Regions from separate parts of the Acerihabitans sp. genome, predicted to be linked through region 3. Evidence: predicted binding sites of a transcription regulator. Region 3 holds the regulator's gene; each other region holds the start of a gene.
What was found. The regulator LexA, encoded in region 3, represses DNA repair genes until DNA is damaged. The targets are predictions, from matches to a motif close to TNCTGTATGTACATACAGNA.

Region 1 (7,956 bases), on a different contig from region 3:
ACTGGCGACTATACTGCCTAACGGGGATTGTATCGCATACCCGCCGGCCATGGGCGCGCCCCGATCGGGAGACGTATGGCAGGCGCCGCAGTCAGCGGCGGTAGCGAGATATTTTCCTTGCGCAACCAGATCCTCTGATGCCGGTTTATCCGCGGCCCCTGCGTTGGGTCCGCCCGCCAAGAGAAGTCCCATGACGAGAGGGAGATAATGACGCCTCACGGTCTTGCTCCTTTAAATAATTAAAATAAAACGTATTTTTATAATTTTTTGCATTATGTCCAGCGGACTCATCATGTAAAACATGATGTATATCACCATACAAGTCATGTTTTATAACAAATAATTAACATATGGTAGGTTGTTTTTGTATCAGAATGATTCAGGGTCCTGAAAAAAGGTCCGCTGACGGGTAGGTGAATAATTTTCTTTTTAACGATAAAAAAGGCAGGACAGCCGATTGATAGCGGCAAAAATGTGATTATGATCGGGTTGTGCCGGGAAATCTTCGGGCAAACGCCCAAAGGTAACGCATCCGGCATGGAAGAACAGGCAGGAATATCGCGGCGGAGCGAAGGGAGTCGCCGGTTACAGCACGGTTTAAAAAATAAGATATTGATATTATATAAACACGCTGGTATAGCTTTAGACTAAACCAGCGGCGGCGGCGGTAGGCCGTAATAGCGGCGGGGGCGCCAACGTCACGGCTTTTATCGTATGGAAAAGTGGCGCCCGCCGTAACGTCATGGGCAGGTTTAATTAGCGAGGATACGGATATGACCGAGGAAAAATGCGAACTCACCTACTCCCAGGTGACCACGCTGTGTTTTATGGCTTTTTTTGTCCTGGCCGCCGGCATTTGCTGGATCCACGTCTGGCCATAAGCCGGGCTGAAAATATACGTCGCCTTTGCCGTTAGTACGGCGGCGGTCCTGCCTCCCCACGCCGCATCCGCCTGGATGCCGATGTGTTCTTGCGTCCTGTCGATTGCGCCGCGTCTCCTTCCGTTGTTTCCGCGCTGACCAAAATAAAGCGCTACCTTATTGACAAAATAAATGTCGATCGACATATAATTGCCAAATAGATGATGACTATCATCTATGTTGCATGGCATAAGCAGGCCGCCATGCCCGTTCGGTAGCTATACAGGGGAATATCATGGGCTTATTGCAGGGTAAGGTGGCATTGGTCACCGGTGGCACCTCAGGCATCGGCAGGGCGAGCGCCGTCCTGTTCGCCCGCGAGGGCGCGCGGGTGGCGTTAACCGGACGCCGGGAAGACGCGGGTCTCGCCGTAGTGGCCGAGATTGAACAGGCCGGCGGCAGCGCGATATTTATTGCGGCGGATCTGACGCGCACCGAGGCTATCGCGGCGGTCATTGAACAGGTGGCGGCGCGCTACGGCAGGCTGGATTGCGCGTTCAACAATGCCGGCGTTGCGGGCGGCGGGCCGATTGAAACGCTCGATGAAGCCTTGTGGGATCGGATCATCGACACCAATCTGAAGGCGGCATTCTTTTGCCTGCAGGCGGAAGTGGCGCAGATGAAGCGCCAGGGAGGCGGCGGCGCGATTGTCTTTAACGGCTCGGTGCTGGCAAAAATAGCGGTGCCCGGCACTACGATTTATAGCGCCAGCAAGGGCGGCATTGTCTCGCTGGCCCAGGCGGCGGCGGTGGAATTCGGACCCGCCGGCATCCGGGTTAATTCCATCAATCCCTCCATCACCCGCACGCCGATGACCGCCGGACGCATTACCACCGATGAGCAGGGTATCGAGTCGCATCCCTACGCCGTGGGCATCCCCTTGGGGCGCATGGCGGAACCGGAGGAAATGGCACAGGTCGCGCTGTTCCTGCTTTCCGATCGGGCATCGTATGTGACGGGACAGGCGCTGGTGGTGGACGGCGGCCAGAGTGCAATGTGAGAACAAAGGGCGGTGCTGCAACGTTTGCGCCGACGCCTGGGGATTGACGGCGGCGTATTCCCCCGGCCGGCGCCGGGGCATGGCATTTGCCGGTTATTCCGCCACGGTGAGCCATTCAGCCGAGTCGTCGAACATTTCCTCAACGATACGCGCCAGGATGGCTTTGTCGCTTTTACTGGCATCGGTGTCCAGTCCGTTGCGCTGCATCGGTTTGGTTTCGACGCCGGCGTCGGGGAAAGTCTGCTGAACGCGTTTGGTCAGTTCGGCCAGGATAAGGCTGTCGGCACCGGGCAAGGAGCCGAAATTTCGTTTATCGTAAATCAGTTTAACGTGCATGATCCATCCTCTTAATTTTACTGGCTGAATATACAGGTCTTGCCAGGATGATTGCAAGGCGCTTTCGCCGGATCCCGGGTAAAAAAAGCGGCGGCCGCGCCGTTTGCATCAGGGCTTGGCATGGCGTAGACGTGGCACCGTGTTAACATCAAGGGTATACTTTTCTGGTGTGCTCAATCCTTTTCGCCCCTTCGGCAACCTGACTTTTGAGTGGATATCCGCATAACAGCTCTGCCTGGGAATGAATATGATTAAACTAATTTACCGATTGCCGGTATTGATCCTGCTGGCCGGGTTGGCCGCCCACGCCGCCGCGGCTGAAAATCAATGTCCCCCGGCTAAGAAAACCATCAACGACAGCAATAACTTAATCATGTTAAGCGGTACCGCCAAAGGCGACATACGCTTGGTGGTGGCGGGTATGGTGGGAAAAGATCTGGATGAACAGGCCCGGTCAAGCATCAGTTTCGATGCCTGCAGCGCCCTAAGCGAAGAAGCGTACGACTACCACAAGACGGAGGGCCATATGACCCTGCGCATGTCCAATCATACGGTAAAATCCGGCGATGGCTGGGAGAGCGAGTACGATATCGCCATCATCATCGACCAGGACGGCAAGCAGTCGCTGGTTAACCATAAGCAGGGTAAGAGCCGGTTTTTTGTCGGCGAAAAGGGCGTGATCACTTCCTCGACGGATGCCTTTACCATCAACGGCCAACCCGGTTTTACCACCGCGATCTATGATTATGATAAAAACCTGCGGCTCCTCAAAAGCACCGCGCGGGGAAGCGATCCCTTCAGCAACGACGTAAATATCTATGCCTATGATGATAAGGGTTATTTCAGCTCAATGCGTTCGCTGCACGCCAGCACCCGCTACCTGTATGGCGTAGACGGCAGGGAGGCAGGCTCTTTCTCGGTGTCCATAACGCCGATGAGCCAACTGACCAAAGTGGAAGAGTGCCGGCGCAACGATGATAGGGGCAACTGCATCCTGAGCTATGGCAGCGACAGGGAAATTCTGCCGCTGGCGGTCATCAGGCGGCACCGAAGCACGGCCACGCAATATCAGTACTGGGACCAGGACTCGCATTGACTTTCCTTGCCTACCCGATTTTCCCCAAAAAAAAAAGCTGCCGCGGCAGCTTTTTTGCAATCATGGAAATTAATACATGGCACCGGGCGGTACGTCTTTCACGGTATTAACGTATGACAGCAGCATTTTTTTCAGGAATTTACGGAATTTCATATGCGTCCCCTAACCAGGATTGACCTGTAAAGTGATTGCCTTTGATGGGGTAATAATATGACCTTCGTCACATAAATGCAAATATTTGTGATGCACATCACATAAAAAAAGGTGTAATTCACAATATTGCCGCCGTTCATTAACACTTTACAGCCATCCCGCGGCGGACTGGCGCGCAACGGATTACCCCAGCGGCGCGGCATGGCCGGATATTTATCCTTGCGCATCGTTTCTTGTCTTGTTCAGCGCTAGACGATGCTGTTGATAACCCCGCCGTCCACCCGCAGCGCAGCGCCGGTGGTGGCCGACGCCTGGAGGGAGCAGGTGTATATTACCAGGTTGGCTATTTCCTCGGGGGTCGCCAGGCGTTGGATAATGGAACTGGAACGATGGGTGCGCACGAAATCGGTACCCGCCTGCTCAATGCTCACGCCCGCCTCCCGGGCGGAATCCTGCAGCATGTCGCGCACCCCCTCGGACAGCGTGGGGCCGGGCAGCACGGAGTTCACCGTAACCCCGGTACCGGCGGCAAGCTTGGCCAGGCCGCCAGCCACGGCCAGCTGCGCCGTTTTGGTCACGCCGTAATGAATCATTTCCGGCGGGATGTTCAGCGCCGACTCCGACGAGACAAACACCATGCGTCCCCAGCCGCGGTCCAGCATGCCTTGCAGGTAAAAGCGCGCCAGCCGCACGCCCGACATCACGTTGGTCTGGAAATAACGCTCCCACTCATCGTCATCCACATCGAAAAAGGGCTTGGGGCCGTAAATACCGGCATTGTTGACTAAAATATCGACGGAGGGCACGGCGCCGGTCAGCAGCCTAACCCCCGCCGCATTGGACAAATCAGCCGCCACGCCCGTTACCGTCGCCTGCGGCGCCGCCTGGTGCAACTGGCTCAGCGCGTTGTCCACCGAGGCCTGGCTGCGGCCGTTAATCACCACCGAGGCGCCGGCGCGCGCCAGCCCGGTGGCGATGGCAAATCCAATGCCGCCGGTGGAGGCGGTGACGATGGCGTTTTTGCCCGATAAATCAATATGCATAATAGTCTCCAGAAAAAAAAGGTGGGAAGCAGGACGGGGAGGTATGACCGACGGCCTGTCCTCGTTCTACCATGATAGGTCATGGCGCTGGCGGCGTTAAGCGGGGCGGGGCAACGCTGTACGTATTCTTGATCCAGGCCGCATACCGCGCCGCGCTGACCCGGTGTTAAAACCGCTTTCAGTCCGCTGTTATGCCAGGCTTTCGAGCAGGAAATTCAGCAGCCTTTTGATGCGGGGCGCCTGGAATTTATTACGGTTATACAGGGCATACAGGGGTGCCGGCTCGATGAAATATTCATCTAATACCGTCACCAGCCGACCGGCGGCCAGGTCTTCCCTGATATCAAGGATGGGCATATAAGCGAAGCCATAACCCAGGATCGCCCATTTGTGGCTGATATCGCCATCATTGGTGGTATAAGCCGGCGTGACCATCATCTGTTGCGGCATATTTCCTTCATTGCGATAAACCCAGGGTTCCTGAATGCCGAGGGCGTTAACCAGGACAATGGCCGGCAAGGCCTGCAGGCTGACGGGCGCCGGCGGCGGGCTCAATTGCGACAGCAGTCCCGGCGCGGCGCAAACCACCCGATGGCTGTCGGCCAGTTTACGGGCCGTGAAGGCGCCGTCGCCGGGTCGTCCATAGCGGATGGCGATATCTGTATCGTCGCCGATGGGGGCGGCGGCGTCGGACAGGGAGAGAATAAAATTAATGGCGGGAAAATCGTGGCGAAAACGGTCCAATAGGCCGATCAGGCGATTGCGGCCGAAATCGGAAGGCGCGGTAAGCGTTATCGTGCCTTTGATTTCATCCTTGCCGGCGCGCAACAGTTCAGTGACGTCGTTTAGCTGTTCCACGGCGCGTTGGCTATAGCTCAGGAACAGCTTGCCCTCGTCGGTCAGTCTGAGCTGCCGGGTGGTCCGTTCAAACAGGCGGACCTTAAGACCGGTTTCCAGACGGACGATACACGCGCTCGCCGCCGCCGGCGAACAGCCAAGCTTACGTCCGGCCGCCGAGAAACTGCCCAACATCGCCGCTTCGATAAAAAGTCGCAAATCGCTTAAACGTTCCACTCATTATCCTTAATCTCGTCACTGTTACATTAGCATCCTTTATTATGCTGGATAGCGGATAAGTTTGCTTTTGTCGCCGCGCCGGTGAATTCGCGTTCCGGCATAAGGCCTTGACAGCTCTATATTAACGTGATTGTCCCATGGCCGGGCGTTCGGCCGCCAGGCTTGCCCGTAAATCATTCAGGACGCTAATCTCTCGCCGTAGCATCTTTGCCCTGGCATACTGCCTGCGCCGGACAGGGCTTATGTCGGTGCCCGGGACAAGCCGGGCCAAACCGGCCATCAGCTCAGGCAGCGGCCGGTTTTTTTTCTGACTGACAAAATGACACAGCGCGGCATAATCCAGGGGGATATAGGCTGTGTCAGGGTGCGCGATCATCCGCGGGTGGCGGCGGTATAATCCTAACAGCTGGATTTTGGCATCCGCGACGAACTCGTTTTCCCGGCGAGTGCTCACCCTAAGCGGATCCGGTCCGCACGCAAAATCCTTAGCGCGCGCCCTTCCGGCACAGGGCAGGCCGCGTCGCCAACGCGCGCCGATATCCGCGAAAGCGGTCAGGGCGGTACCGAAAAGAGAGACACGTAACCACTTCATATTAACCTCCGTTGGAATCAGTCACGTTAAATGCCTCTGCGTCAACCGCTGACGCAACAGGTCATCCAGGATCAGCAGATCTTGCCGCCACAGCGCGCATGTCTGTTCCAGGTCCCTGTCGATCTCGGTTAACCTTTGCTCGCGCCGCGTAATCGCCGTGGCGATAAAATAATCCAGTGAATCCAACAGGAAGGCGGCGGCGTTGGCACGGAGCGCCGCAAGCCCCCCGGGATAGCTCGCGCGCAGTTCGTCCAGCTGCCGCCTTATTTTATCGCGCAGGGCGTTTTTACCGTTGTTATCGGTAGCGTCACCGTCCGGGGATAACGAGATAATGCGATAGGGCGGGGGAAACAGCGAAGCCAGGCTTTTTTCCAATGCGATCCCGGCCGCCTCGTGCGTTTTATCCCGGTGTTTATCGCCATCGGTAATCACCATCATTCGCCGCCCAAGATCGGGGAAACGATGGCGCAGGGCGGTCAAAAAGCGTATTTCCACCGGGGCCAGCGCACCTTCGCCCCGGCTGTGGACGAACAGGATCCAGTCGGCGCCTATGGCTCCCGCCAGCGCGCCGCTGTGGGAGTCGTTTAAATCTTGCGTGAAGATATAGCGGCGGGTGTCCGGCTCCCGCGTGGGTTTTTCCTGGCGGTCGGCAAGCACAGCGGACGGGTCGCCTGCGACGGCGGTGGGAAGAATATCCGCCAGCGCCCGATGGCCCGCGCCGCGCATACCGCATATCGCGATACGGTGTTCCGTTGATGGACGAGATTGATTGGTCAGAAATTCGCGATAAAAAATGGCAAATTCAGGATCTTCTTGGCATAAATACTGCAACCCATCCCGTTCTGGCCCTGACTTGTCCATGCTTGACATTTCCCATGACATACGTAAGTCCCACATGGATTATCGGCAGATCACCCCTGATGTTTAACCTTCTGTTAAGCGGGAGGACGGCGCGGTTCGTTCATGGCGGACATGATGCCCGCCGGCGGTCCGATAACGAGTCTTTTTCGTTGGCGCTTCATCTGACCGCTTATCTCATTTATCACCCTTCTATTGCCATTTTAATTCGTATGTTGTGCCGCCGGGGTGATGAATACTGATGAAAAAACCGTCGGGGATAAACGCCATGCCAGCACCTGTAGGAAAAACCGCGCACTATTTGCATGACGGCCAGCGCGATCGCATCAGGCAGCTTGCGACCACCCGTTCGTGGCGCTGGGAGCTGCCCACCTGGGGCCTGATTGCGCTGATCTATGCCGGGTGGTTCGGTACCGTGCATTATTGGACGGTGCTGGGACCCTGGGTCGGCACGCCGCTGCTTATCTGGTTTACCACGTGGTATATGTCGCTGCAGCATGAGCTGATTCATGGCCATCCGACGCGCGTGGCATGGCTGAACCCGCTGTTCGGTCTGTTGCCGCTGGCGGTATGGTATCCCTATGGGCTTTATCGCGATTCACATCTGCGCCATCACCGCGACGATCATTTGACCGATCCGGCTGAAGATCCCGAAGGTTATTATTTCACTGCCGAAAGCTGGCAAGGATTTTCACCGCTGCGTCGGCGTTTGGTGCGGGTGCGCAATACCTTTGCCGGGCGCTTGCTTATCGGGCCGGCGCTGGATATTTACCGCGCGCTGCGCGGCATTGTGTCGGCCGTGGCCGACGGCGATCGCCGCGCCGTCGGTATGTGGCTTATCCACGGTCTGCTGCTGCTGGCCCTGTTGCAATGGGTGGCGT
Region 2 (7,956 bases), on a different contig from region 3:
TGTTCCAGGCCGACAACGGCAACGATCCGCAGCCGAAGAGGGCGAAATGATGAATAAAGGGATCCTGCTGGCGCTGGTTATGTTGCTGGCCGCCTGCGGCGGTAATAACGATAAGCATTACTACCAGTTGCCGGTTGCGGCGCAGGAAAACGCCGGGCAGCCCCTGCCGTCCGCCGGCGGCACGCGGCATATATGGCTTTCCCGGGTGAACGTATCGGATTACCTGGCCGGCGGCGGCTTGGTGTACCAGCAAAGCGACGTGCGTTATGTCACCGCCAGCAATAACCTGTGGGCCAGCCCTCTCGAGCAGCAGCTGCGCCAGACCATGGTCGCCCATTTAAGCAACCGGCTCCCGGGCGCGCTGGTTTCCGCCAGTCCGGCGCAGGGAGAACAGGACCAACTGGAATTCAGCGTCACCGGTTTTCACGGCCGTTATGATGGACGCGCGGTTATCCAGGGCGAATGGCAGCTAACGCACGACGAGCAGGTCACCCGTTATCCTTTTAACCTGGTGCTGAAGCAGGATAAGGACGGTTATGACGCGCTGGTCCGGACGTTGGCGCAAGGCTGGCAGCAAATCGGCCAGGCGGCGGCGGGGCGAATTTCAACGCTGCCTTAATAACAAAATATTCTAAAAATAACGCGCGCCGATCCCGGCCAAGATAATTCAGTGGCCTGGGTGCGTTGTTTGACCGGTTTTCAGCGACTTAAGCGGCTATTGCCTTCCACCCGACAGGTCAAAATGCGTTCATTATGCATTTATAATATGACCCTTTTGTGAAATGCTGCGTTGATTTTTTACTCTTTTCTCGTTAAAGATAAAGGGTAATCGCAGAAATGTGATTACCGTTTTCTTTCCACCAAACAAGATGAGGGAAACACGGCATGAAGAGACAAAAACGAGATCGCCTTGAACGCGCGCACTCACGTGGTTATCAAGCGGGATTATCCGGACGCTCGAGTGAAATATGTCCTTTTCAGTCCTTGGATGCACGGTCTCACTGGTTGGGAGGTTGGCGAAAAGCCATGGAGGACAGGTCGGTGACGTTATAAGCCGCTTGTCAGCAAAGGAATTGACCTCCGCTTTCGCGGAGGTTTCATTATCAGGCGTTCAGAACGCGCCGGTATCTTTAAACAGACCCACTTTCAGATCGCTGGCGGTATAGATCACCTGACCGTCGCACAGCATTTCGCCATCCGCAAGACCCATCACCAGACGGCGGTTCACCACGCGGCGGAAATGAATGCGGTAGGTCACAAGCTTAGCCACAGGCAAAACCTGGCCGGTAAACTTCACTTCACCCACGCCTAAGGCGCGCCCCTTGCCTTCGCCCCCCAGCCAGCCGAGATAAAAGCCCACCAGTTGCCACATGGCGTCAAGACCCAGGCAACCGGGCATAACCGGGTCGCCGATAAAATGGCAACCGAAGAACCACATATCGGGATGGATATCCAATTCGGCTTCAACGTAACCTTTATTATGGCTGCCGCCGTCTTCGGTCATCTTGACCACGCGGTCCATCATCAGCATATTCCCCGCGGGCAGCGGCGGGCCTTCTTTACCAAACAACTCCCCGCGGCTGCAGGCAATCAGGTCTTCTTTTGTATAAGCGTCGCGTTTATCTACCATGTTATCCAAACCTTTATCAATGAATCACGCACATTAACTAACTTCCATGCCCCGGACAAGCCCCATCAGCTCTGATTAAACCAGTTAAGCCAGCGAAATCCCCAGGGTAAGCGCAGGCGTTCATGCTGATTAATATAAGCGATACGCTCACGTATCGACGCAATCAAATTGGGTTTCTGCTCATGATCGTAAGGTATCCCGGTCAGTAGCTCCAACGCCTCATCAATGATCTCCACCGGCCAGATATGGAATTGATCGTTGCGCACCGCTTCGACCACGTCCTCATTCAGGCACAGGTGGCGCACATTGGCGGCGGGGATAATCACGCCATGTGTACCATCAAGTCCACGGCTTTCGCACAGGGCAAAGAATCCTTCAATCTTTTCATTCGCGCCGCCGATGGGCTGGACGCGGCCAAACTGATCCACCGAACCGGTAACGGCAATCTGCTGGACTATCGGTTTGCCTGACAGGGCGCTTATCAGGGCGCTCAATTCCGCCAGCGACGCGCTGTCGCCGTCCACCTCGCCATAGGACTGTTCAAATACCAGCGACGCGGAGAAGGGCAGCTGTTGGTCCAATTCCAGCGACGCCATCAGGAAGGCCTGCATAATCATCATGCCCTTGGCATGGAGATTACCGCCCAGCTCGGCCTTACGTTCAACATCGTTGATTTCGCCGTCGCCAAGGTGTACCACGCAACTGATGCGCGACGGTTCACCAAACGGCAGGGGATGGCCCGGAAAATCCAGGACCGACAGCGCGTTGACCTGGCCGACCATGGCGCCCTCGGTTTCGACCATGATCTGTCCTTCGGATATTTCATCCTGCATGCGCTCGGTAAGATAGCTTTCGCGCCAGATCCGCGTCCGGTTGCTATTATACAGGGCCTCCGCGCTGATGGCGCCCTGCTCGCTGTACAACACCGCTTCGCGAAAGCGCCGCGTCAGCCAGTGCGGGCACAGCGGGAGCTGGTACTGATCGCCGCTGTAGCGCACCGACTGCCTGACCATCTCCGGCCAGGCGTCCGGGGTCAGGGGAGGCAGCTTCAGGCCGCCCAGCAGGCTGTTTATGTAGCCGCACCAGTTTTGCATATCTTCCGGCGCCAGGATCTTCAGGTCTGACTCGAACTCGGCATACAACGCCAGCATGGTCAGGTCGGGTTCCAGATCGTTCAGATCGGCCAGCGACTCGCGATCGCCGATGATAAGCAGGCGCAGATCGAGCGGCATCGAGGGTATGGACACCGGCAGCGGACGGGTTTCATCCAATGCCAGCCAGTCGAAACGCTGCTGCAATATCATTTGCTTGAGACGCAGCCACATCAACGGCTGGCTGACCAGGGCCTTGGCACCCAGCACCAGTACCCCGCCGTTGGCTTCATGGATTTTACCCGGCTGTAAATCAAGCACGTCGCGGTAGCATCTGACGCAGCCGAACAATTGCTCATGTTCGATCCAGGACTGGTAAAGCCCCTTGGCCCGGCCGGCGAAATTATCCTCGCGCCGGGTGGCGGGCTGCACCGTCACGCCATTACCCGTAATCACATACCGGCTGCCGATAACGCCATCGCCCGGGGGCAAAAGCTGTTTAACCGTCTCGGTGATTAACTGGAAATATTCCTCATCTTCCTGCGCGGTGAGCAGCATAAAACGGCTCGGCGAGCGGGAGTGGCAAAATTGTGTCAGTCCGTCCATCAAACGTGGCTGCAGCACATCCATAGGTGCCGGCATTAGCTGGGAGGGTTGGGCGAACACCGCTTCGAAAGGCGAAAGCTCGGGAATTAAATATTTCCATTCTAATTGTTTAATGGTCAAGGTAATAGGTAACGTCGCTAAACAGGGAAACGGGGATTATACAAGAATTTCCCTGTCCGAGTCTCACGCATCTTGCATTCAGCGATGATTCAGCAAAACTTGCCACCGGTTGTGATTAAAAAACAGACAGAATAAAACGAATTTTAGGGATTTTGCGTGCGGAACTGCTATTATCAGGGCAACGTTACACGGTCACGGGTGGGCGAAATATGAAATACCAGCAGCTTGAGAACCTGGAAACCGGATGGAAATGGACCTATCTGGTAAAAAAACATCGTGAAGGTGAACGAATCACCCGGCATGAAGAAAACAGCGCGGCGGAGGAAGCCATTGCCGCCCTGGTGCTTTATGAGCATCAACCCGACAACATTATTCTCTGGATCCAGGAGAATATGAATCCGGCGCTCGACAATCGCATGAAGCAGACGATACGGGCAAGACGCAAACGTCATTTTAACGCTGAGCATCAACACACGCGCAAAAAATCCATCGATCTGGAATATCTGGTGTGGCAGCGTTTGGCGGCCCTGGCGCAGCGACGGGGTAAAACCCTGTCGGAAACCATTGTCAGCCTGCTCGAGGATGCGGAGCGCAAAGAGAAATACGCCACGCAGATGACTTCGCTGAAAGACGATTTAAAAGCGATCCTGGGGGAGGACAAGTAGTCGGGAAATAGTGGTACGGGCAATAAAAAACCCCGCAAGGCGGGGTTTTTTTATGAAGCTGACAACACTTAAGCCTGCGGCTGTGTTACCACTTCCTTGATACCCTTCACTTCGATTTCTACGCGACGATCCGGTGCCAGGCAGTTGATTAACGCTGCGCGTGGTTTCACGTTATCGCAAGTATTGCCGGTGACCGGGTTGGATTCACCCATGCCACGTGCGGAAATCTTGTCGGCGGGGATGCCCTTGGACACCAGGTAGCTTACTACGCTCTGCGCACGGGCCTGGGACAGTTTCTGGTTGTATTGGTCAGTACCGATACGGTCGGTAAAGCCCAGGACAACAACGGAGCCGTCTTTAGGATCCATCGAGCTCAACTGGGAATACAGTTGATCCAGCGCTTGCTGGCCTTCAGGTTTCAGCTGTGCCTTGTTAAAGGCAAACAGAACGTCTGAACGCAGGGTGAAGCGTTTGGTCTGGACAACAGGAGCCGGTGCGGCGGCAGGAGCCGGAGCAGGCGCAGCAACTTCATCTTGACCGAAACGGTAGGAAACACCCACGCTCACGAGAGCATTGTCAGGACGGGCGCCAACGGTACCGGCATCGCCGATGTTGTTGGTCCACTGGTATTCCAGACGGGTTGCCCAGTTTTTGGTGACTGCGTATTCCAGACCAGCGGCGGCCAACGGAGAAACGCCAGTGTCATTGTCGCTCAGGCGACCATTGGCTCCGTTACCGTAGTTGGCTTTGGAATCAGCACGCCATACCATACCACCCAGACGGGTATAAATGTCCAGGTCATCGTTCAGCGGGTAGCTCAGTTTAGTGGTCAACTGAATGCCCTGGGCTTTAAACGCACCGTTATCAACGCTGCCTTTGTATGCCATACGGCCCAGCCAATCATAACCCAGTTCAAACCCTAAATAAGGGTTAGCCTGGTAACCAACAAAAGCACCAGCGCCGATCTGCTCGTTACGGGTAGGGCCATTGCCGATACGGTTGTCGTAACCATTACCGTAGAACCCGGTATCGTGATACTGGGACCAGCCCAGTTTACCACCGGTGTACCAGGTGTTGTCTTTCGGAGCGGCTTGCGCTACGGTCGCGAAACCCGCCAGTGCCACTGCAAGTGCGATAGCTGTCTTTTTCATTTTTTGCGCCTCGTTATCATCCAAATAGGCAATGAGCTCTTAAAGCTAATTTAAATATTCCATTGCCAGTGTCCATGCTCTGGGTTTGTACATCGCCGTTAAAAGGCGTTATAGAGCAGCCCTGGCGAATTAAAGTCTACAACGAAGTGGGAAACTTACAAGTAAGATGTAGTAAGCCGCTAATAAAAAACAGCGTTTCATATAGGCTTGATTGATGATATCGGCGAGAAACTTGAAATCGCTTTACTGTCGGTTAAGGGCGGCGAACCGCGTATATACTGGATTGTTCTCAATTACAGGGGCGGAAATCACAGGTTTTAACGCCCCTAATGAGATTAATCTTAAATTTACTTAATGATACAAAGTAGAATGAATCTTTAAGCCTGAAAACTGTCCAGATTTCTGGCACACCTCATTTTGCGGGTACATAATGAACCCATAAGTGCCCCCGTGCTGCGCCGCGTCGCGCAGGCGAATCTTCTCATCCGCCGTTAATTCCGCCGGAAACCACCCCAAAATCACGCTGTAATTTCCCGTCCAGAGCGCTTTTTCCATGGCGGCAACGGTGTCGAACGCGGTGCGTTGACGCAGCTGTACCATTTTTTCCAGCGGCAGGCCGGACTGTTCGAGCCAGGGGCGGCTCAATCTGCGTGATGACGTAAGCCAGAGCAGCCAGCGCGACTGGGTGCCCAGCAGGCGCAGCAGCGGCAGCAGAATATGCCCGACAACCGGCTGATCCTCGACATAAACCACTTCGCTGATAAAACCCTGCTCCAGCGGGGCGGTCTGGTTGTCGATTGCCTGTTCACCCTGGTTACGCTGCGCCGGAGAAAAGTCGGCATGGTATTGAATCTGCATTTTGTGTCCGCCCCTGTGTAACTGTATATAAACACAGTATAGGGGTTTGGCGTGAAAATCAATCAAAAATTTAATGACCTTCGCAGAATTGCCACTTAATGGCCGCGGCGGCCGGATTAAGTTGAAAACCGCTGGGAAAATACCGTATTTTTATGGGCTGTTGCGAATTTTGAGTAAGGAATCTCGCGGTCCACAACAAGGAGAAGTTCATGGATATACTACATAACTGCCGGATTACACAGGCAAAAATTTGCTTTTCGCCCCTGGGTGATATCTCCACCCGTTCGCAATTCGGCGGGTACAGCATTGCCTCGGACAAGATCATGTTCGGCTTGATACTGGATGGCGAGCTGTATCTGCGGGGCACCCGCCAAAGCGAACATATCTACCTCAGGCAGGGGATGAACCGGCTGATATATACCAAACGGGGCCTGCCGGTAACGCTTAACTATTATCATGTGGATGAACGCCTGTGGGGAGACGCGCGCACCCTTCTTGAGCTGGCGCGCCATGCCGTCGACGAGGCCAGGCAGGAAACGTGCGATAAGGCAGCCCGTCCGCGGCTAAAGGATTTGCCCAATATCGGGCAGGGCATCGAGCGCCTGTTATGGAAAGCCGGCATCCAGGATATCGATGCGTTGCGCTACCACGGCGCCAAAAGCAGCTACCTGAAGCTTCGTAAAATCAAGAAAAACCTGAGCGTCACCGTGCTGCTCGCGCTGGAAGGGGCGCTCTCCGGCCGCCATTACGCCGCGTTGCCGCAGGGCCAGCGCAGCGAACTCCTGGACTGGTTTAAACATCTATCCTGCCGGTAGCAGCCGGTTATGCATGCCGCCGTTGCGGCGGCATGCAGCATCAGCCCTGTTTCTCGATATGCTGTTTGCGCGCAATCAGTTCCGGCAGCAGATCAAGCAACAGGCCGATCTGCTGTAAAACCAGCTGTTCCCTGGCCTCCGGATCCGGCAGCAGCCGCTGGATGCGCGCGATAAGCCGTTCCCGCTCCTGCTCCACCCGCTGCGCAAACTGTTCCTGGCATTGCAGCGCGTCGTCCACATAACAGGCGGCATCGTCCAGCACGCCCAGCATTAGCGGATCGGCAATCCGCTCCCGGTGCGCGCCCAGGGTAGAGATATAACTCAGGAAGGTGTGGTTCAGGCACAACAGGCGAAACGCCGATTCCAGCAATTCAGCCTGGGTCCGCGGCTCCGCCGCCATATTGGATACGACCGAGGCCAGCTCCGCGTCGCGGTTATGGGCATCCCGCCGCGCCACACGGTATTCCAGGCGGTTATCCTTGCCCTGGTGATACTGCACCAGAATGGCGTCAAGATAGCGGCAGTTGGCCGCGAGACTGTTATTCATGACCGCCGGCAGGCGGCGAAAACGCCAGTCCGGCCAGATAAAACTGACCGCCGCCCAGGCTATGGCGCAGCCGACGAAGGTGTCGAAGACCCGCGGCACCGCCACATCGAATCCCTCGCCAAGCAGGTTGAAACACAGCATTACCAGTAAGGTGATAAACATGGTCGCCTGGGCATACTGCACGTTGCGAAAGGCAAAGAACAGCGTGCCGCTGACCACGATCAGTATCAGTTGTCCTTCGATGGACGGGACAAAATAGAGGATTGGCAGGCCGATAAGGATGCCCGCCAGCGTGCCGATTATCCGCAACGCCAGCCGGCGGCGCGTCGCCTGGTAGTTGGGCTGGCAGACAAACAGGCTGGTCAGCAGGATCCAATAGCCATAACGCATCCCGCTGAGCTGGATAAAGGCATAACCGACGCACAATACCAGCGACATGCGCACGGCGTGGCGGAACAGCGCCGATTCCGGGC
Region 3 (7,956 bases):
ACGGTTTTTTTCCCTCCACGCCATTGCTTCTTGCTATTGAAGGAAGCCCTTATAGTATCTCAACATTGGCTCCCCCCACGTTACCCCACATACCCGATAATCGTATTACTTATAACGCCGCAGTCCAGGGTGTCGTCGTTCAAATCCCCGGTAATCAACCGAATATCGCAAACGGAGACCATTATAGGATAACGTTAGCACTCAGTACATACGCCGGCGTACCCATCCGTAGCACTGTGGTGGCGCAGGGTGACGTGACAAATTCAACGGCAGGCACTAACGCCATGATAACTTATTTCTATCTTAGAGAGTTAAGTGGCGTAAATGGCAGTATTTCCTATAGCATTATCGACCGCGTGACAAATGTGGTTAATCAATCTTATATTACGCGAGTCTTAATTAATACAGTTGTGCCAGGATAGATATATTACCAAGATTTTCCGAGTTCGGAATTGGCCACTGATTTTATAGGCACCAGTAATAAATATGGATAAAAAAGGAAATGCTATGGCTCTGCCTGAACCTTTAGTTCCGCAAAAAAAAGAGGGTGTCGTTACCGGAAACGATTTGGCGGCCGGAGACGGACTGATTGTTATTGTTCCCCGCTATGTGACCGCAGGGCTGTATCGTAGAAAAAATTCATCCCGTACAGCCAGGCATCAAGATAGGTTCTTACTCCCCACCCCATATTAAGGGTGTTTCTATCGTCGTTATTCCGCCCGCCCAATTGCACAAATAACATAGCAGATTCGCCGTCATACAGAGGTAATAAAAAATCCAGCGAGCTATTTACGAACCGGAAACGATTATCGGTATTGATCTTCACCCTGGCGGTACCATAGTGATTTAACCAATTCTGCATGGCCTCGCCGGTCACCAGCGAGCCAACATTTGCCCCCATCGCTCCATAGGATTCATCTGCGGACATCATCGAGCCAAGCGTGGTAAACCTATTGATAAACCGCTGATTATCGCCGGGCGCTGCGGCCAAGCCAGGCTTGCTCAAGGTTTCGCTATCCGGAACCTCAATCTCATCCCCTGCCGTTAATGAAGTGAAAGGTTTCGAAAAAGTACGGAATTTATTTAACTTTTTTAAATTTTCCGCTGTAATATGGTATTTCCTTGCTACTGTATCAACAGTCTCCCCTTCACCTAAAATATAAGTTTGGCTCATAAATACAGCGTCGCCTGGCGGCTCAGCGGCATTCACATCAATGAAAACAGAGTATAACATCAGGATTATAAAAATAAAAAACAAAATAAAATGCTTAAAATAAGCTAATCGATAAAATGACGATTTAGGTATTTTAACTTTAGTTAGCTGCATGATACACCACACATCATAAATAACATATATTAAAAATATAAATCAGTATCAATGAAGTGCAGCTCTCATTTATATAGCGATGTGCGTGGACGCATAGCTTGAAATAACGAGAGCTACTATAGCAATCAATAAATCAGCAATATAGAGATATTCGCCGGGTTTTTGAAAAGCTTATGGGTGCTTATATTACTATATTAAAAAATAACAATTTGGCACCTTACCCTTATCAGGCAAGGCGCCATTTGGCAGGCTTCGGCTTATAGATAAAAAAACGTCTGCCGACCATCCCGGGCGGGTAGCTTAATATCGGGGAAAACGGGGCGGGTTAACCGCGCGCCAGATCCAGGCCACCACCAGCGCGAGTAACAGCCAAGGCAGCAGTTTCAACGCCATGACCAGCACGCCGGCAAACATCATGACCAGGAAACCCACCGCCAGCGCCGCCAATACGCCCAGAAATGAGATACCGGTCAGCAGCAGCATCAAAAAGAATGCGATGACAAAGACAAATTCCACCATTACAGGCTCCTGAAATCGGGGGTAACACAGCAGGCTAAACCTTCTGCGATTTTTGCGATGATAAGAAACATATTACAAAAACCGTGCCAATAATAAAGCACGCCTCACCATTGAAAAATAACGATAAATATTGTTATGTTCGAGATGGGAATGGTCTTTTTGACTAAATAATAGTTATTATCACCGCTATCGGCCGCCTTATTCCGCGATTCCGCGCCATGGCCGTAGTAGCCCTCATAACGCACCTTCACCGCCGGCGGCGCATGCCAGTACATATTGGCCGGAGAAAGCCGACAAGATTTATCCGGCAATGCACCGCATCGGTTCAGCTTTTGCCACTTTGGCCAATGCCTGGCGCACCACATCAATACCGGCTCCGGCCTTGTGGGCGTTTTCGCTGAGATGGCGCCGCCATTGCCGCGCACCCGGCACGCCCTGGAATATTCCAAGCATATGACGGGTCATATGGCCAAGGTAGGTGCCTTGGGCCAGTTCGCGTTCCATATAAGGATACATGGCTTCCACCACCGCCGTCATATCGTCATGCGGATCGGCGGCGCCGAATAACCGGCTGTCGACCTGACCAAGCATGCCGGGGTTCTGGTAGGCCTCTCGCCCTATCATCACGCCGTCCAGGCGGTTAAGATGCCGTTCCGCTTGGTCAAGTGTGGTTATGCCGCCGTTGATTGCAAGCGTAAGGGACGGAAAATCGCGCTTGAGCTGATAGACGCGATCGTAGTCCAGCGGTGGGATTTCGCGGTTTTCCTTCGGGCTTAGCCCCGACAGCCACGCTTTTCGCGCATGGATGATAAACGTATCGCAGCCGCCGCGCTCAGCCACGGCCTGAATAAATTCGCACAAAAACGGATAGCTATCCTGCTCGTCGATGCCGATGCGGGTTTTTACCGTCACCGGAATAGACACCGCGGAGCGCATGGCGGCAATACAGTCGGCCACCCGCTCGCGCTCAGCCATCAGGCAGGCGCCGAAGCGGCCGTTCTGCACCCGGTCCGACGGGCAGCCCACGTTAAGATTAATCTCGTCATAGCCCCGCAGCTCGGCCATGCGGGCACACTGCGCCAACGCATCCGGCTCGCTGCCGCCCAACTGTAACGCCAGCGGATGCTCGGCCTCGTTATAGGCCAGATAGTCGCCTTTGCCATAGAGCAAAGCGCCGGTGGTCACCATTTCGGTATACAGCAACGCATGACGCGTCAGCTGCCGCAGGAAATAGCGGCAGTGGCGGTCAGTCCAGTCCAGCATCGGCGCGACAGAGAAGCGCTGCGAGGGAAACCGCGCCGCGGCTGGCATGTTTAAGGATTTGGCTGCTAGAGCATTCATAAGGTCAGGTGCAGGCATCAAAATAGTTCAAGAAACGCTGGGATGTTATCAAGGTATTCTATCACAGTATTCCCATGAGGTGACGATCTCCACAATCTCGATTCATTAATCATGTTAATGTTTCTATTTTGCTAAACATCGTATAATGTTTCATTCCTGTTAAAAATTATACTTTTAGCAACCCATGGAACGGCCATTTCATCCCAAATGAGCGTCATTCCATCCCAATACCTCCCCAAGTGATTTACAAACCGATCATAATCATTTATCACATATTCATAATGTATATTTAAACGCCAATACAGAAAAAAGGTAGAAAAATGATTAATCAATAAACAAAATGGGTTTTATCTTTCATAAACTCCAATGTCGTCTTTTTATCTGAAGCCCTCTTTACCCTTGGATGGATCTAATTGCAGATATCATTATCATTATGACAGTGTTTATACTTGACCCTTGCACTTATACCAAATATGCGATCAAAAGTTCGTTGCCGGCAAGCGGTATTAAAGGTGCAATACGTGACGTGGACAATGTGAGCACTTTGCGATTAAGATGCAAAACCTCTAAACCGTCGATAATTTTCATAAACCAAAATTCTTATCAATATCAAGGTGATAGTGAAGATCTAAAATCTATAATCGATGAGCAGCCGTTGACGCTTTTTTTTATCTTCATTGGCAATGAAAATATCAAATTCCATGATTTTGTTCCCATTAGGGACAATGTGATTATTTTATCAAAGTTTATTAAAATCAGCACATTGTTAATGATAATTCGCTACTTTATGGATACAAAAGCTTGGCGAAACGGGGATTCCGCCATTGGCTTCTCGCCATTGCGTTTTAGTAAAACGGAAGTGGAAATTCTAACAATGTGGATGTCCGGTTATGATACATTGTATATTTGTACCCAGTTGCATATTAAAGAAAAAACCCTGTCTTCTCATAAAATTAATATAAAGCGTAAAACCAAGGCCAGCAATAAGCAGGTGATTTATCATTTAATTGCCATTGCTAACAGCGTAACAGACAGTATTAATATCCGTTATCCCGTTTGCTGAAAAACAGCAGTGGCGCAGATGTGGCTGCCCATCCCCGAGTTAATCCCCGCGATTTTATCGACACCCATAGCGCAGCAGCGTGAAACGCGCCGCTATTCGGCGTTTTTACGCCTTCATGATAAGATAGACTAAGGATTAAACTGCGGGGAATCATTATGAATATCACCGATCGGTCTCAACTGCTCAGCCAGGCTGAACAGTTATGCCAGCAGCGCAATGTGCGTCTGACGCCACAACGATTGGAAGTGTTGCGCCTGATGACACAGCAGGTCGGTGCAATCAGTGCCTACGACCTGCTCGACCTGCTGCGCACAACGGAACCGCAGGCCAAGCCGCCGACGATTTATCGCGCGCTGGATTTCTTGTTGGAACAGGGGTTTATCCATAGGGTCGAGTCCACCAACAGCTATGTTCTGTGCCATCATTTTGAACAGCCCAGCCACACCTCCGCTTTTTTTATCTGCGATCGCTGCGGTCAGGTCACCGAACAATCAACCGAAGGCATTGAAGAGATACTACAGAAAATGGCCCAAGCCAGGGGGTTTACCATGCGTCATAACGTGGTTGAGGCCCACGGTTTTTGTCTCATGTGCGCCGAGGTACAAGCCTGCGACAACCCTCAGGACTGCGGGCATGACCATAGCGTGGCGATAAAAAAACGCTAACGGGCACCAGCCGATCCGCTACGCCAAACGGAAAAATGCCATCACGCGTCGCTACAGGGAATGGAGAACGTTTTACCCGCGCCGGATATGAAAAAATACGCCTGTAGCATTACTATAGCCGAAGGGCGAATAGATATAGCGAAGGAGGGGTGGATAGATAAGGCCAGCAACGGCTGTAGGGTGGTACATCCTTGTACCTTTGGGTAGGAACACTTGAGAACCAATTAACCCGCACTTGCGTGGTGGTCAATTCTTCCAAAATTATTACCAACGATATTTATTACGTGTTTCCCAATCCTTGACTTCCGTTTCAGCGGCTTCTTTACCATAACCATAACGCTCTTGGATTTTACCAATTAATTGATCGCGTTTGCCTTCCACCACGGTCAAATCGTCGTCGGTAAGCTTACCCCATTGTTCTTTCAATTTGCCTTTAAATTGTTTCCAATTACCGCTGGCTTCGTCTTTGTTCATCGGAATTCTCCTTGGCTATCGGTTTATCAGTCAACATAATTCATCACAGGTTTTATATACTGCGTGGATATAGGGAACTGTCTTTAGTCCCGAAACCTGCTGTGTCATAAGCTAACCCTATGAATAAAGTATAGCAGGGGATTTGGCGCGAGGTTCATTAAGCAGACGATTAGACCATACAGGCAGGGTTATTATCGCTGGAGCGGCGATAAATTGAAATAAAACAGGGGGTAGAGGGCATGGGGCAGTACAGCGCCAATTGTAACGAAATATTAACCACCGCCTGCGTTGACGACTCGCCGCTGCCTGTTTACGGCGACAGTCATTGTCCCACGCCGCCGGACATCAGACAACGGCGCGGCACGGGGTGGCCTGTCGTCAGATCCAGTTGCCGTTGCGAATGACGCCGACCGCCAAACCTTCAATGGAAAGCTCCTGCTCGCGCAGGTCGACGATGATGGGTGAGAACTCGCTGTTTTCCGGCAATAATTCAACAATATTACCGTGCCTTTTCAGGCGTTTCACCGTCACTTCATCATTAATGCGCGCCACCACCACCTGGCCGTTATGGGCGTCCTGCGTTTTATGCACCGCCAGCAGATCGCCGTCCATGATGCCGATATCCTTCATGGACATGCCGCTGACGCGCAGCAGGAAATCCGCATGGGGTTTGAACAGATCGGGATCTATCTGGTAATGGCTTTCAATATGTTGTTCCGCCAGCAATGGCTCGCCGGCGGCCACGCGGCCGATAAGCGGCAGCCCGGTCTCTTCTTCTATCAATAAGCGGATGCCGCGCGAGGCGCCGGATACGATTTCAATGGCGCCCTTGCGTGCCAGCGCCTTGAGATGCTCTTCGGCGGCGTTAGGAGATTTGAATCCCAGACGATGCGCGATCTCCGCCCTGGTCGGCGGCATACCGGTTTGCGCAAGATGATCGCGGATAAGGTCAAAAACCTCTTGTTGTCTGGCGGTTAGTGCTTTCATTCCATCCCCTGTTTGTTTATACAGTCTTTATGTGAGTATATACAGGTCCGCGGCAATTGAAAACCATAAGCGTTGCAAATCGTGATAAAACCCCGGCTACGGCCGAGCGCGGACGAATATTTCTCAAATATGCCGCCATAGCAGTGTTATCCACACGAATAGCGCCAATACAATGGCCAGGAACACCGCCGCGGAGCCCAGGTCCTTGGCCCGGCCCGAAAGCGGATGCAGTTCTGGCCCGATGCGATCCACCACCGCCTCAATGGCGCTGTTGATGATTTCAACAATAAGCACCAGCCAGACCGAGCCCATTAACAAAATCCGCGCCACCGGATCGCGTTCAAGGAAACAGGCGAGAATAATCGCCGCCACGGCGGCCACCGCTTCCTGGCGAAACGCGGCTTCATGTCGCCAGGCGGCGCGACATCCTTTGATGGAATAACCCATGGCGTTAAAGATGCGTCGAAGCCCGTTGGTTTGATTTGCCATAATTTTATGCACTAATGAAAAATTGTGCCTATATTACCGTTTCTTCTCGTTCGCATCACCACAGATCTGTCGCGCGGTTTCTGGTATTCTTGTGGCGCAATGCTAACAAGAGGCTTCACGAAGATATGTCAGGTTGGCGTACTATTTATTATACATTGTTGGATTTACCGCTCCGGCTACTGGTGCGAAGTAAAGCTATTCCCGCTAATCCCCGGCAAGAAGCCGGTTTGGATCCGCTGCGGCCAATGATGTATGTTTTGCCCTATAATTCCAGGGCGGACCTGCTCACCCTGCGCGCGCAATGCCTGCGGTTGGGGCTGCCCGATCCGCTGATCCCCCTGGATATCGACGGCGTGCTCTTACCGCGCCACGTCTTCATCCACGATGGTCCCCGCGTTTTTCGCTACTTCTCGGAAAAGCTGGAATCAGTAAAGCTGTTTCATGATTATCTTGATTTACATCGCAATAATCCACAGCTTGATGTCCAGATGGTGCCGGTGTCCATTATGTTCGGCCGTTCGCCCGGTCGCGACGGGCAACAGCACCAGCCGGCGCCGCAGCTACGGCTGCTCAATGGTTTCCAGAAGTTCATCGCGGTACTGTGGCTGGGGCGCGATAGTTTTGTGCGTTTTTCCCGACCGCTGTCCATGCGCTTTATGGCGAATGAGCATGGCACCGATAAAACCATCGCGCAAAAGCTGGCCCGCGTCGCCATGATTCATTTTGCCCGCCAGCGTCTGGTGGCGGTAGGGCCGCGTCTGCCGGTCCGTCAGGATTTATTCAACAAACTGCTGGCATCCAAGGCCATTGAAAAAGCCGTGGAGGATGAGGCACGCACTAAAAAAATCTCGGCGGACAAAGCGCAGCAAAACGCCATCGAGCTGATGGAGGAGATTGCGGCGGATTTTTCGTATGAAGCCGTGCGTTTGTCGGATCGGGTGTTGAGCTGGACCTGGAACCGGCTCTACCAGGGACTGCACGTGCGCAACGCCGAACGCGTTCGCCAGTTGGCGGAGGACGGCCATGAAATTGTCTATGTGCCGTGTCACCGCAGCCATATGGATTACCTGCTGCTGTCCTATGTGCTTTAT
Region 4 (7,956 bases), on a different contig from region 3:
AGGACAAACATATTAACGACCCTGATAAAAAAACTGGCTAATATCAGGAATAATTCCGCTAGAGCTTCAGCAAAAACCATGGAGTGCGAGGAAAATCATGGCGCCGAAGTTGAAACCAGCGATGGCGCGGCCATGCCGTCTTTCCGGGACAGCGGCGGTCCATTGCCCGACCGGGGGTTTATGTCTTTTATGCGCGCCCTCGCCGGTTTTAATGGCAAACGTTATGACCTTGTTTTTGCACAAAAAAATAATACTGACATGACCGAAGGATCGACGCTAAAAAAATACTCCTCTCTGGAAGTATTACATGACCAGCCGGTAGAGCTTGAGGTCTATATTAGCCAAATCGCGAAGGCCGTGGTTAAGGACATGGCATCGGGTTTGTTGAATCGAAAACAAGATAAGCTCGCCTGGCAAATGCAAGAATTCGAGGTTTATCTTCCAGCGCGGATTAATAGAACCATTGATCAGGTCATGACCGCCCGAGGCATGGAAAATAAGCCGATTGATCACACCGCGACGTTTAAACGGGATATTATCCAGCAGGCCATGGCTGAAACGGGTATTTGGCATAAATATGCCCATATCGCCCGCGTCGAAAATGCTTCCGCAACGTCCACCGTGGCGTTGGTAAGGCAGCATATGGATAACCGGCAGATGAATTGCCTGGAACTTATTCAACCTATCGCCGACCGGGTTTATGAAACGCTGTTTAATTGCCCGGGGTATGTGGAACAGGTCACCCAGGCGGCGCGACAAGCCATTGCGCAGAAGCTGGAAAATGAAAGCCATGCCTGAATAGGCGGCCATCGCGCCGCCCGGCGAGGTATCACCCCTTGGCCGCGATATTACCGGACTTGGCCCCGGCCGGCGCGGGCATCGCCGGCTGCTCGATGGGAAAGACCGGCAGCGCCGCCAGCAGGCGCGCGCCATAGGATTTGGTCATAAGGCGCCGGTCATAGATAACGATTTCGCCGGTGCATTCATGGCTGCGGATAAGCCGCCCCACCTGCTGGATCAGGTTAAACGAGGCGCTCGGCAGGCTTTGCACCTCAAACGGGTGCCGCTTCTGGCTCTTCAGCCATTCGCCTTCAGTCAGGATCACCGGACTGTCGATGGGGGGGAAGGCGATTTTATGAATATGCACCTGGGTCAGCAGTTCGCCCTTCAGATCCAGCCCCTCGGCAAAGGACTGAAGACCCATCAATACGCTGGTCTTGCCCTGGTCGACCCGCCGGCGGTGTTCCTCGATTAACCGATAGCGCGGCTGGTCGCCCTGCACCAGCAGTTGCAGCCGCAGATCGGCGACATGGGTCAGGAAAAGCTGCATCGCCCGGTGGCTGGCAAACAGGACCAGCATGCCCCGATGGGCGCCGGCGGCCAGCTGGGCGCGAAAAAACGCGGCCATTTCAGCCAGATGTTCGCCTTCCCGTGCCATCACCGGCTCGTTGCGCATTTGCGGGATCACCAGTTTGCCCTGATGGCGATGGTCGAACGGCGACCCGAGGGCGACAAACCGATCCCCGGCCCGCTCGTCCAATCCCGACAGCTCCTGCAGGCGGGCAAAGCTATTAAGCGAACGCAGGGTGGCCGAGGTCACCACCGCATGGGGGATCTTCGACCAGAGCAGCTTTTCCAACTGATCGCTGACCCGGATGCCGACGCAGTGCAGGAAAAGGTGTGCGCCGCTTTCGGACATTTCACGGGTCAGCCATTTGGAAATCGGCGCATTGGACGCTTTATCGCGCGCCGCCAGCTTCCATAAACGGCTGGTGGTTTCCCAGTAACCCAGAGTGCGGCTGGTGTGCAGCAGCGCCTGGTGCAGGCGCACGATATCCTGCTTGCCGGTCTTCTCGCTCAAATCGTTAAGCAGAAACTCGGTCAGCATACGCAGCGCGTCGGTGAGCTTGAACAACCGCGCGGCCAGCTCGCCCATGGCGGCGGGCAACAGGCCCATTTCAAAACGAAAGTCCCCCGCCACGCTGTCCCTGGGCAGGAACGAGGCGGCCTGTTGTTCAAACAGCGCCGCCAGTTCCTGTATTTCGGCGCAATGGTTCTTCAGACGTTCGGCGCCGCTGAGCAGGGGCGGTTTGGCCGGCTTGAACTGCGCCAGGGTCTGTTCGGTCTGGCGCATAAACAGTTCCAGCTGATGGGCGATGAAACCGGCGGTGATTTCGCCGCTCATCTCCAGCGCATCCCGCGCCACGTCGGGCAAATGATGCCCCTCGTCAAGCACCAGCAGCATATGCTTGGGATTGGGCAGTACCGATTCGCTGTCCAGCGCCGCCATCACCAGCGCATGGTTGGCCACCACCACATCGGCGCTTTCAATTTCCTTGCGGGCGATAAAAAACGGACACTCGCGGAAATAATGGCAATTACGTCCGAGACAGTTCGCTTTATCGGTGCTGAGTTTGCCCCACAGCGCGTCGCCCACCGACTTGGGATAATGATCGCGCAGGCCATCCCAGGCAAAGCGGTCCAGGTCCCGCTGCATATGGCCGCACAACGTGCGTTCTTTACCCTCCGCGGGCGCCATGCCGTCGTCGAGGAACAGCTTCAGGTCGCCCTGGAATACGCTGTCCGCGGCCAATGCCGCCAGGTTGCGCGGGCAGACATACCGCCTGCGGCCGAAGGCGGCGGTAAATTTTAAATCCGGGATCAGTTTTTTCAGCAGCGGCAGGTCTTTGCTGAAAATCTGGTCCTGCAGCGCCACGTTGGCGGTGCTGACCACCAGGGGTTTCTCCTCGGCGCGGCCGATGGCGATGCCGGGGATCAGGTAAGACAGGGTTTTGCCCACGCCGGTGGGCGCCTCAATCACCAGATGACGTTCGATTTCCCCGGACAGCGCTTTCGCCACTTCGGCAATCATCTGGCGCTGCGGCGTGCGGGAAATAAAATCCGGGATATGTTTTTGCAGCGCTTTATACCAATCATGGATTTGCGCCTTGGTTGCGACCGACAGGGGCATGAACCTATATCTTCTCAAGAGAGTAAGGGCGTATTGTCCCACAGACCGGCCCCGGCGTCAGCCTTATGCTGTATATATCTTCAGTTACCCGCGGGATCTGGAATCGACGTTCAGCCTTTCGTCACCGGCGCGCAGCGCTTATAATGCAATGAATCGCGGACTTAAGGAAAGGTATGAATCTTATCAAAGCGGGCGTGTTCGGCCTGATCTCACTGTGCGTTCTCGGCGCCATCGGCGGCGTGATGCTGGCCGGGTATATCGTTATCGTCCATAGCTGAGAACCGCTCAGCGCATTATCCATGGTGGAAACAGCGCAGCCAGCGTTCGAACAGCATATCGCTTATCACCGCCAGCAAGGCCACCAGCAGCGCGCCCTGCAGGATATAAGCGGTATTGAAACCGCTCAGGCCGATGATGATGGGTGAACCGAGGGTTTTGGCGCCGACGGTAGAGGCGATGGCGGCGGTGCCGATGTTGATAATCACCGACGTGCGGATGCCGCTGATGATAACCGGCGCGGCCAGCGGCAGTTCCACCCGCGTCAATATCTGCCAGCGGCTCATGCCGGCGCCGGTGGCGGTTTCCAGGATAGAGGCCGGCACCGTTTCGATACCGGTAATAGTCCCCTGCACGATCGGCAACAGGCCATAGAGCACCAGCGCGATAATGGCAGGCTGCTCGCTGAACCCCATTACCGGCACCGCGACGGCCAGCACCGCCACCGGCGGGAAGGTCTGGCCGACCGCGACGATGGTTTCCACCAGCGAGCGGAACTCGCGACCGGCCGCCCGCGTCACGCCGATACCCGCGCCGACGCCGATCCCCACGGCGATAAGGCTTGAGAACACGACCAGCTGCACATGGGCCCAGGCCAGGGACGCAAAGCTATCCTGCAGATAGACCGGACGATCCAGCGCCGGGAACAGCTGTGAGAACAGCCAGTCCAGCCGGGTCATGCCGAACATCAGCGCCAGCAATAGCAGCACGCACCATAGCAGCGGATCGGTAATTATCCGGCGCGCCATGCTATTCCTCCTCCCCCGACGGCTTGACCAGATCGCGGAAATGCAGCACCCCAAGCGATGCGCCCAGCTCATCCACCACCGGCAGCAGTTCGGTCTGGCGGGAAACGAATTCCGACAAGGCCTCGCGTAGGGTCATGGCGGCGGCGATCGGTTTGCCGGCCAGCCGCTCCCCTTTGCGCGCATGGCTGCCCGCCGCGCCCAGCGCCAGTAATTTTATGCCGATATCGCTGCGGCCAAAAAAATCGCGCACAAACGCGTTGGCGGGCAACGTCAGCAGATGGCGCGGCGTGCCCTGCTGTATCACCTGCCCCTGGTCGAGCAGGACAATACGATCCGCCAGCGCCAGCGCCTCGTCGATATCATGGGTCACCAGCACCACCGTGCGGCCGGACAGTTGGTGAATACGGGCAATTTCCACCTGCAGCGAGGCGCGGGTCACCGGATCGAGCGCGCCGAAAGGCTCGTCCATCAGCAGCACCTCAGGATCGGCGGCCAGGGCGCGCGCCACGCCGACCCGCTGCTGCTGCCCGCCTGAAAGCTGGTGGGGGTAACGGCCGCGAAACTGCGCCGCGTCCAGATGCAGCAGTTCCAACAATTCGGTGACGCGATCGCGTATTTTAGCCTTCGGCCACTTCAGCAGTTGCGGCACGGTGGCGATATTCTGCTCCACCGTCCAATGGGGGAACAGGCCGATGGATTGAATGGCGTAGCCCATGCGACGGCGCAGCTCCTGCGGCTTAAAACTGTGGATTTCATCGCCGGCGAACAAAATCTTGCCCTGATCATGTTCGATTAACCGGTTGATCATTTTAAGCGTGGTGGACTTGCCCGAACCGGAGGTGCCGATCAGCACGGTAAACTCGCCTTCGGCAATATTCAGATTCAGGTCTTCCACCGCCGGTTTGCCGTGGAAAATTTTACTGACGTGTTGAAATTGAATCATTGGCGTACCGTCTCAAGAAACGAGATGATCAGTTTAAACAAAGTGTCCACCAGCACCGCCAGCGCAATAGCCGGGATCACCCCAAGCAACACCAGTTCCAGCGCGCTGCTGAGCAGGCCCTGGAACATCAGCGCGCCGAACCCGCCGGCGCCGATCAGGGCGGCAATCATGCCCATGCCGACGGTCTGTACGGCGATAATACGGATGCCCGAGAGGATCACCGGCAGCGCCAAGGGTATCTGGATGCGGCGAAATATCTGCCCTCGGGTCATGCCCATGCCCAGCGCGGTCTCTATCACGTCAGCGGGCACCTGCGCCAGCCCGGCGTTAACGCTGCGCACCAGCGGCAGCAGCGCATACAGCACCAGGGCAATCAACGCCGGCGCCAGGCCAATGCCGCCTATCCCCGCATCGCGCAGCCACGGCCAGGCGGCGGCCATGCCGCTGAGCGGCGCAATCAGCAGACCGAACAGGGCGATGGCCGGTATCGTCTGGATGATATTCAGGGTGGAAAACAGCGCCGGCCGCCAGCGCGCCGAGCGATGACACAGCAGCCCCAGCGGAATGCCGATGACGACGGCCGGCACCAGGGTGCCGAACAGCAGGGTCAGATGCTCCCCCAGCGCCTGTTGGAAAATATCGCGGCGGTTGGCATATTCGATGAATAATGACAGCCGATCCAGCCGTCCCGACAGGATAAGCAACACCGGCGGCAGCCAGATTTGTCCGTTGGCCGCGACCCGCAGCGTTTGACTGGCGGTCGCGCGGCCGATAGCGTCGGCGGCGATAAGCAGGCACAGGGCGGTCAGCAGCCAGAAGCCGCTGCCGAATGACGTGCGCGCCAGTTGCCCGCCCTGCGTGGACAAGTGGCTGGCCGTCTCTCCGGCCAGCGCCGCCAGGCAAAAGAATCCCCCTTCCGCCAGCAGCATGACCAGTAGCTGGACGCGGCGCGAGGGCGCGGCAAAACTCAGCGCAACCAGCGCGGCAACCGGCGCCAGCAGCAGCAACCGTACACCGCTCAACAGCGTGGGCAGCCCGATGCCCTGGCCGGACATCAGGCGGTTCGGCGCATAGTTGACAAACGGCAGCACGACGCCCGCCGCTATCGCCAACAGCGACAGGGTCAGCAGGACGCGGTTTTTAACCACCAAGGGCGGCTCTCCCCTGCGCCGGGCGGGTCAGGATTTGATAAACCCTTTTTGCTTAAGGTAGTCCGCCGCCACCTTGCTGGCATTTTGTCCTTCCACCGCTATGGCGGCATTAAGCTTTTGCAGCGTCTGGGTATCCAGCGAGGCGAATACCGGCTTTAGCCAGGCGGCGATATCCGGATGCTGTTTCAACACCGCTTCGCGCACGATAGGCGCCGGCGCATAAATCGGCTGGACGCCCTGGGGATCGGCCAGGGTATGCAACCCGAGCGCGGCCACCGGTCCGTCGGTACCGTAAGCCATGGCGGCATTGACGCCGGAAGTCTGTTCGGCGGCGGCCTTCAGGGTCACCGCGGTGTCGCCGCCGGCCAGCGACAACAGCTGATCCTGCTGCAGTTTAAAGTCATAGGTTTTTTCAAACGCGGGCAGCGCGTCGGGGCGCTCGATAAATTCCGCCGAGGCGGCCAGCTTGAACTTGCCGCCCTCCTTAAGGTAGCGGCTCAAATCGGCCAGGGAATTAATATTCTTGTCTTTCGCCAAATCCTCGCGGATGGCGATGGTCCAGGTATTATTGGCCGGCGCCGGATCCAGCCAGACAATATGGTTTTTATCATAATCGAGTTTTTTGACTTTCTGGTACCCCGCGTTGGCATCCTTCCAGGCGGGATCTTTTTCGTCGCTGAAGAAAAAAGCGCCGTTGCCGGTATATTCGGGATAGATATCTATTTCGCCGGCGGTAATGGCCCCGCGCAGCACCTGGGTGGTGCCCAGCTGGGATTTATTGATGGTTTTCACATTATGGGAAGACAATACCTGCACAATAATATTGCCCAGCAACGAGCCCTCGGTGTCGATCTTTGAACCCACCCGCACCGGCGAGTCGGCCGCCTGGGCGCCGGCGGTCATACCGAGCATGGCTGCGGCAAGGCACAGCGCTCGTCCGTGATGAAAAAAATTGGCCATGATTTTCATTCCCCTCAGAGGTGTTGGTAAAATATCCGCATGGGTTAAACGGATATTATGTTCTTGGAAGAATAGTTCAAATCAAAATTTATTCATTAAAAAAGAAAGCATAAGCATAGATCTGAAAGTGGGGGACGGGGTCACGGCGATGGGTTCGCCGGCGCCGACAACGCGGGCAGGCTCCGCTTAACCCGCCCGTTCCAACCGCATGAATTCGGCCGCATGCGCGGGAATGGCGGACAACGTCAGTTTAAACCACGGGGTGTAGCGCGCCGGACGCGCCTTGATATCCGCCTGCACCGCCGGCAGCGGCAGATAGCGCCAGGCCATGGCTTCATCGGGATTAAGCACCGGCGCCTGATCGCTGATGCCGAAAAAGACATGGTCGAATTCGTGTTCAATCAGGCCGTTGGCCAGCGGCAGGCGGTATTGCAGCGAGAACGCCGGCGTCAGGGCGCAGCGCAGGCCCATCTCCTCATACAGGCGCCGCCGGGCGGCGCCCTGGGTTTCTTCGTGAGGCATCGGATGCCCGCAACAGGTGTTGCTCCATAATCCGCCGCTGTGATATTTGGCGGCGGCGCGCTGCTGAAGCAGCAGCTCACCCTGCGGATTAAAGAGATATACCGTCACCGCCCGATGCAACAGTCCCTCGCGATGCGCCTGGAGCTTTTCCATCCGGCCCACGCAGCCATCGCGCTCATTGACCAGGACTACTTCGGTAAACGCCATGCTGTTGTCTCAATAACCGCCGTAAACACTATTCTATCGGTCGCGCGACTATAAATCTGTGTAATGGCGATGAATAAACGTTAGGCATGGGCATTTTTTGCAAGAAAGCATGTCCGCGACCACGGGTTAGCGCAGGGTAAACCGCGCGGTTTTGACCCTGGCCGAATCCAGCCCCAC

Region 1: the regulator LexA is predicted to act here: its motif matches at 2,275-2,294, upstream of VGC33_RS12760 (DinI-like family protein).
Region 2: the regulator LexA is predicted to act here: its motif matches at 6,141-6,160, upstream of sulA (SOS-induced cell division inhibitor SulA).
Region 4: the regulator LexA is predicted to act here: its motif matches at 3,038-3,057, upstream of dinG (ATP-dependent DNA helicase DinG).

The regions. Positions count from the first base shown of each region.
Region 1 is NZ_DASWOM010000077.1:16,753-24,708, forward strand. Features, by position in the region: gene VGC33_RS12750 (c-type cytochrome) at 1-192, opposite strand, end outside; gene VGC33_RS12755 (SDR family NAD(P)-dependent oxidoreductase) at 1,156-1,920, shown strand; gene VGC33_RS12760 (DinI-like family protein) at 2,014-2,256, opposite strand; gene VGC33_RS12765 (hypothetical protein) at 2,504-3,352, shown strand; gene azuC (stress response protein AzuC) at 3,422-3,505, opposite strand; gene VGC33_RS12770 (SDR family NAD(P)-dependent oxidoreductase) at 3,754-4,548, opposite strand; gene VGC33_RS12775 (LysR family transcriptional regulator) at 4,738-5,622, opposite strand; gene VGC33_RS12780 (hypothetical protein) at 5,747-6,217, opposite strand; gene VGC33_RS12785 (hypothetical protein) at 6,239-7,078, opposite strand; gene VGC33_RS12790 (fatty acid desaturase) at 7,344-7,956, shown strand, end outside.
Region 2 is NZ_DASWOM010000079.1:10,123-18,078, forward strand. Features, by position in the region: gene pqiB (intermembrane transport protein PqiB) at 1-50, shown strand, start outside; gene pqiC (membrane integrity-associated transporter subunit PqiC) at 50-619, shown strand; gene rmf (ribosome modulation factor) at 886-1,053, shown strand; gene fabA (bifunctional 3-hydroxydecanoyl-ACP dehydratase/trans-2-decenoyl-ACP isomerase) at 1,112-1,630, opposite strand; gene VGC33_RS13075 (AAA family ATPase) at 1,696-3,447, opposite strand; gene matP (macrodomain Ter protein MatP) at 3,657-4,112, shown strand; gene ompA (porin OmpA) at 4,181-5,263, opposite strand; gene sulA (SOS-induced cell division inhibitor SulA) at 5,615-6,121, opposite strand; gene VGC33_RS13095 (TfoX/Sxy family DNA transformation protein) at 6,331-6,936, shown strand; gene yccS (YccS family putative transporter) at 6,977-7,956, opposite strand, start outside.
Region 3 is NZ_DASWOM010000090.1:20,483-28,438, forward strand. Features, by position in the region: gene VGC33_RS15160 (Ig-like domain-containing protein) at 1-422, shown strand, start outside; gene VGC33_RS15165 (inverse autotransporter beta domain-containing protein) at 593-1,327, opposite strand; gene pspG (envelope stress response protein PspG) at 1,628-1,846, opposite strand; gene dusA (tRNA dihydrouridine(20/20a) synthase DusA) at 2,147-3,157, opposite strand; gene rcsA (transcriptional regulator RcsA) at 3,621-4,250, shown strand; gene zur (zinc uptake transcriptional repressor Zur) at 4,406-4,915, shown strand; gene VGC33_RS15190 (CsbD family protein) at 5,180-5,389, opposite strand; gene lexA (transcriptional repressor LexA) at 5,768-6,376, opposite strand; gene VGC33_RS15200 (diacylglycerol kinase) at 6,500-6,865, opposite strand; gene plsB (glycerol-3-phosphate 1-O-acyltransferase PlsB) at 6,991-7,956, shown strand, end outside.
Region 4 is NZ_DASWOM010000074.1:9,677-17,632, forward strand. Features, by position in the region: gene VGC33_RS12045 (hypothetical protein) at 1-798, shown strand, start outside; gene dinG (ATP-dependent DNA helicase DinG) at 830-2,971, opposite strand; gene VGC33_RS12055 (YohO family small membrane protein) at 3,145-3,249, shown strand; gene VGC33_RS12060 (ABC transporter permease) at 3,265-3,996, opposite strand; gene VGC33_RS12065 (ABC transporter ATP-binding protein) at 3,998-4,939, opposite strand; gene VGC33_RS12070 (ABC transporter permease) at 4,936-6,090, opposite strand; gene osmF (glycine betaine ABC transporter substrate-binding protein OsmF) at 6,118-7,050, opposite strand; gene idi (isopentenyl-diphosphate Delta-isomerase) at 7,237-7,779, opposite strand; gene bglX (beta-glucosidase BglX) at 7,906-7,956, opposite strand, start outside.